2 linked regions of the Phenylobacterium montanum genome follow. The protein of the gene in region 2 interacts with the protein of the main gene of each other region in a pairwise test. Links are inferred from orthologs where the notes say so. Each region holds a gene or a part of one and is shown on either strand. Other genes may lie near its edges.

Region 1 (9,664 bases), 3.3 Mb from region 2 along the record:
CGCGACCTGTTCACCGCGATGAACGCCCTGCGGCTGGAACGCGGCGCGACCGACGGGCTGTTGCATACGCCCGGCGAGCCGACGGCGGAGGACATCGACTACAAGGTCCAGATGCGCCGGCGCGCCACCGCCGAACTGGACAAGGCCCTGCCCAAACTGAGGGCGATCACGCCGGGCGGCGATCCTTACGGCGAGTCCGAGATCGCCCGCCGGCTGGCCCAGGTCGTCACGCTCAGGGACCAGGCCGACGCGGCCATCAGCCTGCCGCCGAACCAGCGGCCAAAGGGCCTGCCGGAACAATGGTTCAACGGCGCCACGGCGCTGACCGGCGCCATTACCGAGACCACCGAGCGCCTGGCGGCCGAAGTCGGACGGACGGACCCTTTCATCGCCGAGATGATGAACATCGGCCAGTTGGCCTGGTCGGCCCGGGCGGAGGCGGGCACCGACAGCCTGCTCTGGGGGCGCGCCAGCATCGTCGACAAGCCGTTGACGCCTGAGCAACGCGACCAGTTCAGCGCCCTGGTCGGCCAGGTCGACATCCAATGGTCCGACCTGATGGCCGACGCCCTGCACAAGCAGGCGCCCCCTGGCGTGATGGCGGCGATCCGCAAGGCCGAGCAGATCTATTTCGGCCAGGATCGGGGCATGCGCACCGAGATCCTGAACGCCCTTATCGCCGGCAAGCATTCGCCGGTGACGCCGGCGCAGCAGCGGGCGCTGAATACGCCTGGGCTCGAGAGCCTGATGGGCGTGGCTTCGGCCGCCTTCGACGAGGCCACCGCCCGCGCGGGACAGCAGGCCGACGCCGCCCAGCGCCAACTCTACGCCGCCCTCGGCGTGATGCTGGTGGCCATCGCCTTCGGCCTGGGCGCGAACCTGTTCATCGGCGCCCAGGTTCTGCAGCCGATCGGCCGCATCACTGCGGCCATGCGCTCGGTCGCGGAGGGTGAGCTCGAAACAGAGATCCCGGACACGGCGCGGCGGGACGAGGTGGGCGAACTGGCCCGGGCCCTGAGCGTGTTCCGCGCCAACGCGGTGGCCAAGCAGCGAATGAACGAGGAGCTGCTGCAGAGCCGGATCGCCGAGGAGACGGCCGAGGCCTCATCCCGCGCCAAGGCCGAATTCCTGGCCAATATGAGCCATGAGATCAGGACGCCCCTGACGAGCGTGATCGGCTTCGCCGGCCTTCTGGCCAAGACGCCGGAATTGCCCGAAAAGGCGCGGGTCTACATCAGCCGCATCATCACGGGCGGCAAGGCGCTGCATGCGCTGGTGAACGACATCCTGGACTTTTCGCGCATCGAGGCCGGTCAGATCGAACTGGAGCCCCTGCCCCTGGCCCTGGAGCCGTTCCTGTCTGAGACCCTCGACCTGGAGCGGCCGGAAGCGGAGGCCAAAGGCCTGGCCCTGCGGCTGGAAATGGCGGAGACGGCGCCTGAGGAACTGGTCGTCGATGGCGTCAGGCTGCGCCAGGTGCTGATGAACCTGGTCGGCAACGCCATCAAGTTCACCGCCGAGGGTTCGGTGACCCTCTCGGTCAGCCGCCCCGGCCCGGGCAAGGTGCTTTTCAAGGTCGTCGACACCGGCTCGGGCGTCGCCGCCGAGCACGGCGAAAGGCTGTTTCAGCGCTTCTCCCAGGTCGACGCCTCCAACACCCGCCGTCATGGCGGGGCGGGCCTGGGCCTGGCGATCTCCAAGGGCCTGGTTGAACTGATGGGCGGCGAGATCGGGCTGCACAGCGAGTCCGGCAAGGGCTCGATCTTCTGGTTCTCCCTGCCCGAACCCAAGGCTAGCCGTGGCCGCGAGGTCGAGCCAGGCGCCGAGTCCGGCGTCAGGCTCGGCCAGCTGCGGGTCCTGGTGGTGGACGACGTGGCCACCAATCGCGAACTGGTGACGGCCATGCTATCGCCCTACGCCGCCAGCCTGCGCGAGGCCTCCAACGGCGCCGAGGCGGTGGCCGCGGCCCAGCGCGACAGGTTCGACGTGATCCTGATGGACCTGCAGATGCCGGTGATGGACGGCATGGCAGCCGCCCGGGCGATCCGCCGCTCGCCGCTGAACGCCGACACCCCGATCCTGGCGGTCAGCGCCAATGTGATGACGCCCCAGGTGATGGCCTGCGCCGACGCCGGCATGAACGACCACATCGGCAAGCCGATCGACCCCGCCGAACTGCTCAGCAAGATCGGCCGCTGGACGACGCAAGCGGCGGCTTAAGCCCCGTCGGGCCCTCGGCCGTTCAGGAACTTCACCATCAGAAGGTCGTCGCTGTAGCCATTGGCCCCCTTCAGCGCCTGGGGTTCGCGGCCGTAGGCGACGAAGCCGAGCCGCTCGTAGAGGCGGATGGCGGCGGCGTTGGTGGTGTTGGCGGCCAGCAGCACCTGCTCGACCTCGCCGGCGGCGTGGTCGAGAACGGCCTGGACCAAGGCGCCGCCGATCCTGTAGCGGCGGGCGGCGGGATCGACATACATGCCCCAGAGGGTGCCCTTGTGGCTCAGTTTGGGCCCGGCTTCGCGCACGAAACCGGCAATGCCGACCAGGCGGCCGTCGAGAAAGGCGCCGAACACCGCCAAGTTGCTCATCAGCCCTTCGAAGTGCGCGAGGGGGCGCTCGGCCTCCACCTCCCACACGGCGGCGAAGGCGTCGGGCGCTTCGGCGAGGCCAGCCAGGCGGATGGCGCGGTAGGCCTCGGCGTCCTCGCGGCCGAGGCGGCGGACGAGCGGCTGGGGCTCGCTCAAAGCACGGCGCCCTTGCCGCTGGTGACTTCGCTATAGCGATGCACGCGCACGGCCTGCACAAGGCCGAAGCCGACCATCACCGTCAGCATCACCGTCCCGCCATAGGAGAGCAGCGGCATGGGCACGCCGACCACGGGGGCCAGGCCCATGACCATGGCCCCGTTGATCAGCACATAGAGGGCGAAAGTGGCGGTGACCCCGGCGGCGCTGAGCCGGCCGAAATGGCTGTGCGAGATCGAGGCGATGCGCAGGGCGATCACCACCGCGGCGCCATAGAGCAGCAGCATGGAGATGCAGCCGACCAGGCCGAACTCCTCCGCAAGGGTGGCGAAGATGAAGTCGGTCTGCTTCTCCGGCAGGAAGTCGAGCTGGCTCTGCGAGCCCAGGCCATAGCCCTTGCCAAGTATGCCGCCGGAGCCCAGGGCGATCTTGGCCTGAAGGATGTGGTAGCCGGAGCCCGACGGATCGTTTTCGGGGTGTAAGAAAGTAAGAATGCGGTCGCGCTGGTAGTCCTTCATCACGAACCGCACGAAGATCGGCACCAGGGCGACCACGCCCGCCGCGCCCGCGGCCATGAGCTTCCATGACAGGCCCGCAAGCGCCACCACCGCTGCGCCAGTCAGCACCAGCAGGATGGCGGTGCCGAGGTCGGGCTGTTTGGCCACCAGCAGCGCCGGAGCCATGATCATGCCGGCAGGGATCAGGAGCCACCAGGAGAGCCGCGCCTTGTCGGCCGAGAGCCCGTGATAGAAGCGCGCCAGGCCGAGCACCAGGCCGATCTTCATGATCTCGGACGGCTGGATCTGGATCGGTCCGGCTTGCAGCCAGCGTGTGGCCCCCAGCGAGGAGTGCCCGAACTTGATCACCAGGATCAGCAGCATGAAGCCCAGCCCGTAGACCGGATACGCCAGGGCGAACCAGACGCGCAGGTCCACAAGGGCCAGCCCCAGCATCAGCAGCAGGCAGAGGCCGAAGCGGATCAGTTGCTTGGCGGCCCACGGCTCCCAAGAACTGCCGGCGATGGAATAGAGCATCAGCCCGCCGGCGCCGGCGATCAAGCACAGGATGGCGGTCAGGGCCCAGTCGATCTGACCGAACTTGATCACGGGCCGGTCGCGTTCGCCGGGGCGGGTCAGGGCGCTGGAGGTCATTCGGAGACGCCCTGGTCGGGGTTGGGGCCGGCGACCCCGGTCAGGGGCCCGCCGGTGGGCGGCGGTGGCGCGGCGCCGTCGGCTGGGCTGGCGGGGATATCCGGCATGGGCATGGGCTTTTCGATCCGCGCACGGATCTCAGGGTCCTTGAGCAGGGCGACACGCATGATCTCGCGCGCCTTGGGCGCGGCGGCGTCAGCTCCAAAACCGCCATGCTCGACCAGCACGCTCATGGCGTAGCGTGGGTCATCGAAGGGCGCGAAACAGATGAACCAGGCGTGGTCGCGCCCGGCCCAGGCCCCGACCGCGCCGTGGGCGCCATGGCCGCCGGCCGTATAGTTGTGCGCCTGGGCGGTGCCTGTCTTGCCGGCCATCCGGATCGGCCCGAGGCCCAGTTGGGCCGCCGCGCCAGCCGTGCCGCCGGCCTCGGTCACCGCACCCATGGCGGAACGGACGAAGTCGATGTGCTCCCTGGCGAGCGGCAGGTCCGGCGCCTCGGCCCCCGAGGGCTGCGCCACCCCGCCGATGGAATGGATCAAGCGCGGGTTGATCGCCTTGACGCCGTTGGCCAGTCGCGCTGCCTGTACGCACAGTTGCAGGGCGTTGACGTTCACATAGCCCTGGCCGATGCCCATGCTGGGGGTCTCGCCCGGGTGCCAGACCGGATCGTGCGGGAAGTGCTTACGCTTGTAGCTGGTGTCGGGGATCAGGCCCGGCTTTTGCCCCGGAATGCCTATGTCGTGGATTTCTCCCAGGCCGAACCTGCGGGCCACGGCGGCGATCTTGTCCGGGCCGATGCTGAGCGCACACTGATAAAAATAGATGTCGCAAGAGGTGGCGATGGCCCCTCGCAGGTCCTGGGCGCCATGGGCCTTGTCGCAGTGCCAGACCCGCCCGCCCCAGGGCCAGGACTTGCCACACACGTGCACGGTGCGCGGATCGTAGCCATTCTCCAGCGCCGCCAGGGCCACCAGGGTCTTGAAGGTCGAGCCCGGCGGATAGGTGGCGGTCAGCGCCTTGTTCAAGAGCGGCTTGTGGTCGTACTGGGTCAGGGCCTGATACTCTGCGCCGCTGAGCCCCGAGACGAACCGGTTGGCGTCGAAGCTGGGGCCGGAATACATGCAGAGCACGTCGCCGGTGCGGCAGTCCATCATCACCGCGGCCCCGGATTCGGCTCCGAACACCTCCAGCGCCTTGTTTTGGATGTCGGCGTCCAGGGTCAGCTCGACCGTCTTGCCGGGGACCGGCTTGATATCGCCGAGCGGGTCTTCGCGCACCACCTTGCCCTTGGCGTCGACCTCGACCTTCTGCCCGCCGGCCTTGCCCCGCAGGTCCAGGTCCAGGGCCTTCTCCACCCCCTGCTTGCCGATACGAAAGCCCGGATTGAGCAGCAGGGGATCGGGATTGGGGCCGGCGGCCTTGATGGTGGCGTCGGTGACCTTGGAAACGTAGCCGACCACGTGGGCGAAGGCCCCGCCGAAAGGATAGGTGCGCGCCTCGCCCATGTCGGCCTGCAAGCCCGGCAACTCTGGCGTGCGCACGTTCAGGCGGGCGAACTCGTCCCAGCTCAGGTCCTCGGCCAGCACGACCGGCACGAAGGTCTGGGCGTTTTCGATCTGGCGCGAGAGTTGGCGGCGCTTTTCCGGCGGGATCGGGATCAGCTGGGCTGCGGCGTCCAGGGTCTGGTCCACGTCATCGACCTGGTCCTTTTGTAGCAGCAGGCGGAAGTTGGGGCGGTTCGAGGCCAGTTCGACGCCATTCCGGTCTACGATTCGGCCCCTCGGTGGCGGCACCAGGCGGAAGTTGTACTGGTTGGCGGTGGCTAGGGTCTTGTAGCGGTTGTTCTCGATGATCTGCAGATCGGCGAGGCGCGCGCCGAGCGCGAACAGGCCCGCCGTGACCACCCCGCCCATGATGAAGGCGCGCCGATGGAACACGCCCTGGCGCTCGTTGACTTCGTTGAAGAAGATGGCGGGTTCGGTCATCGGAAACGGACGTCCGCGTCCTCGAACCGTTCGATCAGACGCCGGGTGAAAGGATAGAGCAGGGCTGTGGCGAAATATTGCCAAAGGACCGCCATGGGGCTTGGGAAAGCCAGGGAATCCACGGCCGTCAGCAGGTAGCCGACGGCGAAGGCCAGAGCGGTCGCGCCGAGATAGGAGCCCAGGCGCGCGAACTCGCTCTGACCGGTCATCATGCTGCGGGCGCTGAGAACGACGGCGTAGGGCGCGATCAGGCAGACGGCCCACAGGCCCGCCGGCCCGCCCCAGAAGAGGTCGAGGAAAAGGCCGATCACCAAAAGGGCGAAGGGCGCCAGCACCGACGGCCGGATCACCGCCCAGGCGAAGGACAACACCAGGGGAAACACCGGCTCGGGCAGGCTGAAGCCCAGCACCCTGATCGGTATGGCGAAGATCAGGGTGGCCAACACGCACCACAGCGCCGGAAGGCCCAGCCACCGCCAGGCGACCAACGGCCTTGCGGCTTCCATCATGCTCACGGCGTCGCCCCGGGCGCAGCGGACCGAGCGGGCTTGAGAGCGGGTTTGGCCGGCGCGGCGGCCGGCTTGGTCACGGGTTTGGCCGCCGGCTTGACGGGCGCTGACGAGACCTGAGGCGCCGGTCCAGTCGGCGCAGGCACAGTGGCGGCCGGCGACGCCTTGGGCTTGGGCTGCTCCAGAAGCTTGATCGCCTCGGCCTGGGCCGGCGCCAGCGGCGGCAGGCTGCTTTCGCCCAGGGCCTTCTGGTCGGCGAACTGGGAGAAATCCTTGAATTTCAGGATGCGCACGAAGTCGATGGCGGCGAAATCGGAATCGAGCCGCACCCGCCAATTGCCGTCCAGCCCCATCACCGCCACGCCGACCGGCAGGCCGCGCGGGAACACCCCGCCGTCGCCTGAGGTCAGGATGCGGTCGCCGGCCTTCACCGGATTGATCCCGCGCATATAGGCGAGCTTGGGATTGGGTCCCCCTTCGCCGGTCAGGATGGCGCGGGCGTTGGTGCGGTCGACCATCACCGGGGTGCGGCTGGCGATGTCGGTCAGGAGCAGGACGCGGCTCGCGCCATGGGCCACGCCCACCACCCGGCCCACAAGGCCCCGCTCGCTCATCACCGGATTGCCGATGGCGACGCCCTGCTCAGAGCCCACGTCGGCAAGGCGGGTGTTGGAGAAAGGCCCTCGCGCATCCAGCACCACATGGCCGGTGACCATCGGGATCGGCGGGTCAGTCTTGAGGTTCAAAAGCGCGCGCAAGCGCTGGTTCTCGTTGTTCAGCGCGATGGCGGCGTCGCGGTAGCGCTCCAGCTCGATATTTTCTTTGCGCAGGGCCTGGTTCTGGCCGATGGCGAAGAAGTAGCCCTTGATCGCGTCTATGCCGCCGCCGGTCCAGCGCACCGGGGCCGAGACTACTCCGCCCACCGGCGCGGCGACGCTGTCGACCACGTTCTTGGTCGCGCCATAGGCTTCGGCTTGCAGGGTCTCGCGCCGATCGCCGATCAGGATGGCGACCGCAATCACTCCGGCCACCAGCACGGCGACGCTGGCGGTCCAGATCAGGGGCGCCTTCAGATCGGCGAAATGGCTGTCTCTCAGGGACAAACCGGCGCCTCGCGGGAATCAGGCGGAACTAGGGGAGAGTTTAAACCCTAGGAGAGGGACGATTCGAGGACGCCCTTCATCCATTTCGGATGTTCGAGCACCTTGCCGCAGCCCAGCGCCACGCAGGACAGCGGGTCGTCGGCCACCATCACCGGCAGGCCGGTATGGTCGCGGATCTCGGAATCCAACCCGCGCAGCAGGGCGCCGCCGCCGGTCAGCATGATGCCCTTGTCGGCGATGTCCGAGGCCAGTTCCGGCGGCGTCGCTTCCAGGGCCACCTTCACCGCCTCGATGATCTGGGCCACCGGCTCGGCCAGGGCGTCCGACGCCTGCTTTTCCGAGATGCGCACCTCGCGCGGCACGCCCTGCATCAGGTCGCGGCCCTTGACCTCGATCGCCAGGCCCTCGCCGTCGGCGGGCGAGCGCGCGGTGCCGATCTCCTTCTTGATCCGCTCGGCGGTGGTCTCGCCGATCAGGAGGTTATGGTGGCGGCGCATGTAGCTGATGATCGCCTCGTCCATCTTGTCGCCGCCCACCCGCACGCTGCGCGAATAGACGATGCCGGACAGGGACAGCACGGCCACCTCGGTGGTGCCGCCGCCGATGTCGACCACCATCGAGCCGGTCGGCTCGTGGATCGGCAGGCCGGCGCCGATGGCTGCGGCCATCGGCTCGTCGATCAGGCCGACGCGGCGCGCGCCGGCGTTCAGGCAGCTGTCGTTGATCGCCCGGCGCTCGACCGCGGTGGCGCCCGACGGCACGCAGACGATCACCTTGGGATTGGTGAAGGCCTTGCGGTTGTGCACCTTGCGGATGAAGTACTTGATCATCTCCTCGGCGACTTCGAAGTCGGCGATGACCCCGTCGCGCATCGGGCGGATGGCTTCGATATGGCCCGGCGTGCGGCCCAGCATCTGCTTGGCGTCGATGCCGACGGCATGGACGACCTTACGGCCGCCGACATTGCGCAGCGCCACGACCGACGGTTCGTTCAGCACGATGCCCTTGCCCTTCATGTAGACGAGGGTGTTGGCGGTTCCGAGGTCGATGGCGATGTCGTTGGAAATGACGCCGAACAGGGACGAAAACATTTAGAGCCTTGACGCCTTTGGAGATGTCGACACGGGGGGCGGGCGCTGAAAGCAAGGGATGAACCTTCGCCGCGCCCGATAAACGCAGTCAACGGTCCCCCTTCCGACAGAGACCGCTCCCTGTGCACCGCAAATGATTGGATTTCAAGCGTCTAAGTGGGCCTTGGCGCCGCAGTCAATTAAGCGTGGTCAACAGAACCCCGATCAGGACCGCCCCGCCGGCCGCGATCTGGCGCGGATGCAGCCGTTCACTGAAGAAGCGCCGGCCGGCTATGGCGGCCATGGGCGCCTCGACCACGCCCACGGCCCGCACCGGCGCGGCGGCCGAAAGAGCCAGGGCGATGAACCATCCAGCCGAGGCGCAGGCGCCGCAGAGCCCGGCGCCCAGGGACTGGCGCCAGCTGCGGAACACCGCGGCCAGGGCCTTGCGGTCCCGCAAACCCAGCCAGATCAACAGCCCCAGGGCTTGCATGGCCTGGACCACCACCACGCTGGCCACCGCCGAATAGATCGGGTGCTGCGGCTCCATGGCCAGGGAGGCGTGGCGGAAGGCGTTCAGCGAAAAGCCGAAGAAGAGGCCGGAAAGTAGGCCGAAGGCGGCGCCCGAAAGCGGCTGCTCGCCGGTGGCGCCCTTAGGCCAGGTCAGCACCAATAGGCCCGCCGTGGTCACCGCGACCCCGCCCCAGGCCAGGGGGCTCAAATGGTCGTGATAGACGGCGAGGCCAATCAGCGCCGCCAGCGGCAGGGAACTTTGCTGCAGCGAGGTGCCGACGGCGAATCCCGCGCGGCGCATGGCGACCAGCAGCGCCGCCGTCGCCAGCACCTGGGCCAGGGCGCCGGTCACGGCCGCCTGCCAGAAGGCCGGGGTCAGGTGCGGCCGCGCGGCCGGCGCCAGGGCCTGGGCGACCAGGGCGAACAGGATGGAGAACGGCAGGCCGAACAGGAACCGGACCAGGGTCGCGCCCCAGGGCCCGGTCTGCGGCATCAGGCTGCGCTGCAAGCCGTTGCGGGCGACCTGGAAGCCGGAGGCCAGGACGGTGGCCGGGATCCAGAGAAAGTTGAGCATTGGTGTCTCGGGGAAATG
Region 2 (6,430 bases):
TCGATTTCCTGCGCGAATACGGCCCGCACTTCACCATCAACCGCATGCTGACCTTCGACTCGGTCAAGCTGCGGCTTGAGCGTGAGCAGCCGCTGACCTTCCTCGAGTTCAACTACATGCTGATGCAGGCGGTGGATTTCCTGGAACTGAACCGCCGCCATGGCTGCGTGCTGCAGATGGGCGGATCGGACCAGTGGGGCAACATCGTCAACGGGGTCGAGCTGATCCGGCGCATGGACGGCAAGCAGGCCTTCGGCCTGACCTCGCCGCTGCTGGCCACCGCGTCCGGCGCCAAGATGGGCAAGACGGCGGCGGGGGCGGTGTGGCTGAACGCCGACATGCGCAGCCCCTACGACTACTGGCAGTTCTGGCGCAACACCGAGGACGCCGACGTCGGCCGCTTCCTGCGCCTCTACACCGACCTGCCGCTGGACGAGATCGCCCGACTGGAGGCGCTCGAAGGCGCCGGGATCAACGAGGCCAAGAAGGTGCTGGCCAACGAGACCACCACCATGCTGCACGGCCGGGAAGCGGCCGAGGCCGCGGCTGAAGCGGCGCGCAAGGCGTTCGAGGAGGGGCAGGTGTCGGCCGACCTGCCCTCGATCGAGATCTCGCGCGCCGAGTTGGAGGCCGGAATCCCGATCGCCAATCTGGTGGCCGACGCCGGCCTGACAGGCTCGCGCTCGGAGGCCCGGCGGCTGGCCCAGGGCGGCGGCCTTCGCGTCAACGACAAGGCCGAGGCCGACGCCCAGCGCGCCCTGACCCCGGCCGATCTCAACGCCGACGGGGTGATCAAGCTGGCCGCCGGCAAGAAGAAGATCGTCCTCGTTCGTCCTGTTTGACCCTTTAGGAGCCTAGAGCATGACCGGTCCCGCCGTCGGCGACGTCGCCCCCGATTTCGACCTTCCGACCGACGGCGGCGGCCGCGTCTCGCTGAGCGCGCTGAAGGGCAAACCGGTCGTGCTCTATTTCTACCCCAAGGACGACACCCCCGGCTGCACCAACGAGGCCAAGGGCTTCAGCGAGGCGGCGGCCGAGTTCACGGCCGCCGGCGCGGTGGTTATCGGCGCCTCCAAGGACAGCGTCGCGCGGCACGACAAGTTCAAGGCCAAGTACGGCCTGGACCTGGTGCTGGGCTCGGACGCCGAAAGCGGCGTAATCGAGGCCTACGGCTCGTGGGTCGAAAAAAGCCTCTATGGCCGCCAATACATGGGCATCGACCGCTCGACCTTCCTGATCGGCGCCGACGGCCGCATCAAGCGCATCTGGCGCAAGGTCAAGGTGGCGGGTCACGTCGCCGAGGTGCTGGCGGCGGTCAAGGGGCTCTGAGAGCGAGCCTGGATCCGCCCGATCTCATAGATCGCTCATCCTCGCGAAGGCGGGGATGAGCGGTTGAAATTCAAATTGGCCTGAACTCGGGCGACTCAGGCGTTCCCGCCTTCCGTCCGCGTCGCCCCGACCCGTTGGGCCAGGGACGCGGCCATGAAGGCGTCCAAGTCGCCGTCCAGCACCCCTTGCGTGTCCGAGGTCTCGACGTCGGTTCGCAGGTCCTTGACCATCTGGTAGGGCTGCAGGACGTAGGAGCGGATCTGGTGGCCCCAGCCGATGTCGGTCTTCTGGTCTTCCAGGGCCTGGGCCGCGGCTTCCTGCTTCTGCAACTCGAGCTCGTAGAGGCGGGCGCGCAGCATCTTCCAGGCCTCGTCGCGGTTCTGGTGCTGCGAGCGGCCGGCCTGGCAGGCCACCACCACCCCGGTCGGGATGTGGGTCAGGCGCACGGCAGAGTCGGTCTTGTTGATATGCTGGCCGCCGGCGCCGGAGGCGCGATAGGTGTCGGTGCGCACGTCTGCCGGGTTGATGTCGATGACGATGGTGTCGTCCACCACCGGATAGACCCAGGCCGAGGCGAAGCTGGTGTGCCGCCGGGCGCTGGAGTCATAGGGCGAGATGCGCACCAGCCGGTGCACCCCGGCCTCGGTCTTCAGCCAGCCATAGGCGTTCGGGCCCTTGATCTGCAGGGTCGCCGACTTGATGCCGGCCTGCTCGCCCGGGGTCTCTTCGATCAGCTCCACGCTCATGCCATGAGCGTTGGCCCAGCGGGTGTACATGCGCAGCAGCATGCCGGCCCAGTCGCAGGACTCGGTGCCGCCGGCGCCGGAATTGATTTCCAGATAGGCGTCGTTGGCGTCGGCCTCGCCGGAGAGCAGGGCCTCGAGTTCGGCCCGGGCGCCCCGCTCCTTCAGCGCCGCCAACTGGGCGCGGGCGTCGTTCAAGAGCTCCTCGTCGCCCTCGGCGTCGGCCAGTTCGGCATATTCCAGGGCCTCGGCCAGGCCCTTTTCCAGGCTCTTGACCGCATCCACCTGGGTCGCCAGGCGGGTGCGCTCGCGCATCAAGGCCTGGGCCTCGCTGGGGCGGTCCCAAAGGGTCGGGTCCTCGACCCGGGCGTTCAGCTCATCGAGCTTTCTTAGCGCAGGTTCCCAGTCAAAGACGCCTCCTGAGCAGTCCGACGGACTGCTCGATGTCGGCCGCAGAGGCCTCGACATCCGCTCTCATGTGCTTCTCCTAAGCAGGGCGCGCCTGATAGCCCCTCCGCCCCTCGGGTTCAATAGAGCCCAGTCAGGTCCGCCGGCGGCTTCTTCTGTGGCGGCTTCTGTGGCGGCGGGGCGCCGGCGGGGGCGGCGCCGACGGGTTGGCCGTTCGGCGGCAGGGGCGCACCGGGCAGGACGCCTTCCAGCGCGTCCACGGGTCTGGGCTTGGGCTCGGTGCCTGGGCGATAGGCCTCGCGGATGCCGGTGGCGTAGGAGAACTTCACGTTCGGCGGCGGGCGGAAGTCGTGCACCGGGGTGTCCTTCAGCGCCGTCTGCATGAAGTCGATGAAGATCGGCACCGCGTCCACCGCCCCGGTTTCGTTATTGCCCAACGAGCGGTTGTCGTCGAAGCCGACGAACACGCCGACCACGATGTCGGGCGAGAAGCCGACGAACCAGGCGCTGCGGAAGTCGTTGGTGGTGCCGGTCTTGCCGCCGATCGGCCGGCCGAGGCTGGAGGCCTGGTAGGCCGTGCCCCGCTGGACCACGCCCTGCAGCATGGTGGTGATCTGATAGGCGGTGACCGGGTCCATGATCTGGTCGCCGGCCGGGGGCACGCGGGGCGATTCGTCGCCGTTGAAGGCGGCCTGGCACCTTGGGCACTCGCGCTGGTCGGCGTTCAGCACGGGCTTGCCTTGCGCGTCCTCGACCACCTCGATCAGGTGCGGGTTAATCCTGCGCCCGCCGTTGACGAAGGCGGAATAGGCGGCGGTCATCTTAAAGGGGGTAGTCTCGCCGGCGCCCAGGGCCATGGCCAGCACCGGGTCCATCTGGTTGACCACCCCGGCCCGCTTGGCCATGTCGACGATCTTGGGCATGCCGACGCCCATGGCCAGGCGCACGGTCATGGTGTTCAGCGACAGCTCCAGGCCTCGCCGCAGCGGCAGCATGCCGCGATAGCCCTTTTCGAAATTCTCCGGCGACCAGACCTCGCCCGCCTTGGCGCCGGGCAGCGAAATCGGCCCGTCCAGCACCTGGCTTGCGGGCGTGTAGCCGTTCTCAAGCGCGGTCGCGTAGACGAAGGGCTTGAACGAGGAGCCCGGCTGGCGGTTGGCCTGGGTGGCGCGGTTGAAGTTGGAGAGCGAGAAGCTGTAGCCGCCGACCATGGCCAGGGTCCGGCCCGACCAGGGATCTATCGCCACCAGCGCCCCGTTCACCAGCGGCACCTGACGCAGGTTGTAGAGGCCGGGCGAGGTCGCCGAGGGCTCGACGAAGACCAGGTCGCCCTTCTTCAGCGGCTTGGCGCTGGCGCGCTCCCAGACGACGTCAGCGCTCTCCAGCACCCCGCGCCCGCCGCCGTCGGCCTGCTCGACCCTGACGGCGCCCTCGGCGGATTCCACTCGGGCCGCGCGCCAGGCGCGACGCTCGGACGGCGGGGTGGAGGCCAGGGCCTGCTTCTGCCAGCCATCCTCGACCTCCGCATGGCCCCAGGCCCCGCGCCAACCGTGCCGGCGATCGTAGTTTTCCAGCCCCTTCATCAGCGCCACGCGGGCGGCGGTCTGCAGCTTGGGATCGAGGGTGGTGCGCATGTAGTAGCCGCCCTCGTCCAGCTTCTTGCCGAAGGTGGCCACACCCCGTTCGCGGACCTCTTCGACGAAGTAGTCGGCGTCGTGGTACTTGGCGCGGATCGGCGCCGACTGGACCACCAGGTCCTCCTTCATCGCCGCCTCAGCCTGGGCGCGGGTGACGAAGCCTAGGTCGGCCATTTCGCCGAGGATGAAGTTGCGCCGGGCGATCGCCTTGGCCTTGTTGCGCACCGGATGGTAATTGTCCGGCCCCTTGGGCAGGGCGGCCAGGTAGGCGCACTGGGCCAGGTCCAGCTCCGACAGCGGCTTGCCGAAATAGTTGTAGGCCGCCGCGACCACCCCGTAGGAGTGATAGCCCAGCCAGATCTCGTTCAGATAGAGCTCGAGGATGTGCTGCTTGCTCATCGACTCCTCGATGCGGTTGGCGAGGATCGCCTCCTTCATCTTGCGGCCGATGGTGGCCTCGTTGCCCAAGAGCACGTTCTTGGCCACCTGCTGGGTGATGGTCGAGCCGCCCTCCAGCCGCTTGCCGTGGCTGGCGTTGACCACGTCCTTGGTCATGGCGCGCAAGAGGCCCATCGGGTCGACGCCGCCGTGCTTGAAGAAGTTGTGGTCCTCGGCGGCCAGGAAGGCGTTCACCACCTGGGTCGGGATCTGGTCGTAGGAGACGAAGATCCGCCGCTCTTTGGAGTATTCTCCGATCAGGGTGCCGTCCCAGGCATAGACCCGCGTCGCCGTGGGCGGGCGATAGTCGGCGAGGTCCGCCGCATCGGGCATGTCGTGGAACAGCCAGGCGGCATAGATGGCCAGCGAGAACCCGGCCAAGGCGATCACGCTGAGGACGACCACGCCGACCGTCGCGATCCATCGCTGACCAAGATTCAACGCCGAAGCCTCCACGGACTGCCCGCCCGCCTTCGATCACGCTCTAGCGCGTGTCGAGGCGATCGCAAAGCCCGGTTGGCTTCGTGAGGTTGCAGGCCGCAGCGCGCCCCCTCCACCACCGCGCTGTCGCGCGGCGGTCCCCCTCCCCCGTGTCGCTTCGCGAAACAAGGGGGGAGAAGCGGGGTTGAGACGCCCTCTCCTCCCCTGCGTAGCGAAGCGCAGCGGGGGAGGGGGACCGCGAAGCGGTGGAGGGGGCGAGCCGGCTGCTCAGCTTGCGGTTCAGTCTAAGGAGGCAGAGCCCTACCGCGACGCGACCTTGGTCTGGCGCTCGAAATAGTCGTCGATGGCGTCGCCGACGGCGTTCATGAACTTCTGCCGCTGGCCCTGGCTCTTCAGGCGCGTCTCGTCGTCGGGATTTGTGATGAAGCCCATCTCGAGCAGCACCGCCGGCACGTCGGGGGCCAGCAGCACCATGAAGCCGGCGTCTCGGTGGCTGTGCTCCAAGAGCGGCACCCGGTCGCTGACATGGCTGAGCAGGTTCTCGGCGAAGGCGGCCGAGCGGTTGCGGGTCGAGCGCTGCGTCAGGTCCAGGAGGATCTGGTTCACCGCCCGGTCGTGGCCCGGCAGGTTGACGTTGATGAACCAGTCGTTGCGGCCGATGACATTCTTGACCACCCGGTCCGAGCCCTTGTCCGACAGGGTGTAGACGGTGGCGCCGCGCATGTCGGCGTTGGAGCCGGAATCGGAGTGCAGCGAGATGAACAGGTCCGCGTCGGCCCGGCGGGCGATCTGAACCCGGTTCTCCAGCGGCACGAACACGTCGCTGTCGCGGGTCATCACCACCTTGTAGTGGCCGCCCTTCTCCAGCCGCGCCTTCAGCGCCTTGGCCGCGGCCAGGTTGACGTCCTTTTCCTGGCTGTCGGCGCCTTCCGCGCCGGGATCCTTACCGCCATGACCGGCGTCGATGACGACGATCTTCTTCAGGTGCAGCGGCCGCGCCTCGGTCACCTGGGTGAACACGGCCGGCTTGACCTCAGCCTGGGGCTGAACGGTGGTCGCCACCGCCGCGGTGAGCTTGGCCGGCGCAGTCGCCGAGGCCGGCGCATCGGCGGCGGCCAGGTCGATCACATAGCGATAGACGGTCACGCCATCGGAGGGCGGCAGAAGGAAGCGGCGCTTGATCTGGGCCGGGTGGCTGAGTTGCAGGCTGAGCCTGGTCCCGCCGGCGGCGTTCTCGGCCGACCAGGCCCCTATGAGGCCCAGGCCATGGCCCTGAGGCTGGGAATCGGCGCCGACCTTGGCGAGATTGACCACGACCATGTGATCGGCGGCGCCGTCATCGATCACCTGGCCCTTGGTCGGGGCGTCGAGCTCGATGACGATGCGGGTCTCCTGCTGATTGCCGCCGAGGCGAACCTGCAGCACGCCCTTGGA

The links.
Region 1: the proteins of KCG34_RS24490 (region 2) and mrdA interact in binary tests that used the Escherichia coli proteins (3 or more experiments, as listed by UniProt). The link is inferred for Phenylobacterium montanum from one-to-one orthologs.

What each region holds. Positions count from the first base shown.
Region 1 is NZ_CP073078.1:2,020,068-2,029,731, forward strand. The notes cover bases 3,384-6,382. They hold mrdA (penicillin-binding protein 2), read right to left. Parts: upstream 5,878-6,382; coding sequence 3,889-5,877; downstream 3,384-3,888. Other genes in these bases: rodA (rod shape-determining protein RodA), read right to left, coding at 3,384-3,892; KCG34_RS09055 (hypothetical protein), read right to left, coding at 5,874-6,382. In the rest of the region: KCG34_RS09035 (ATP-binding protein), read left to right, coding at 1-2,220; KCG34_RS09040 (GNAT family N-acetyltransferase), read right to left, coding at 2,217-2,741; more of rodA, read right to left, coding at 2,738-3,383; more of KCG34_RS09055, read right to left, coding at 6,383-6,386; rod shape-determining protein MreC, read right to left, coding at 6,389-7,489; KCG34_RS09065 (rod shape-determining protein), read right to left, coding at 7,537-8,580; KCG34_RS09070 (DMT family transporter), read right to left, coding at 8,756-9,646. UniProt on the Escherichia coli protein: Catalyzes cross-linking of the peptidoglycan cell wall. Responsible for the determination of the rod shape of the cell. Is probably required for lateral peptidoglycan synthesis and maintenance of the correct diameter during lateral and centripetal growth.
Region 2 is NZ_CP073078.1:5,347,597-5,354,026, reverse strand. Bases 2,299-5,340 are described here. They hold KCG34_RS24490 (penicillin-binding protein 1A), read right to left. Parts: upstream 4,997-5,340; coding sequence 2,600-4,996; downstream 2,299-2,599. Other genes in these bases: KCG34_RS24485 (N-acetylmuramoyl-L-alanine amidase family protein), read right to left, coding at 5,297-5,340. In the rest of the region: tyrS (tyrosine--tRNA ligase), read left to right, coding at 1-842; KCG34_RS24500 (peroxiredoxin), read left to right, coding at 862-1,329; more of KCG34_RS24485, read right to left, coding at 5,341-6,430. UniProt on the Escherichia coli protein: Cell wall formation. Synthesis of cross-linked peptidoglycan from the lipid intermediates.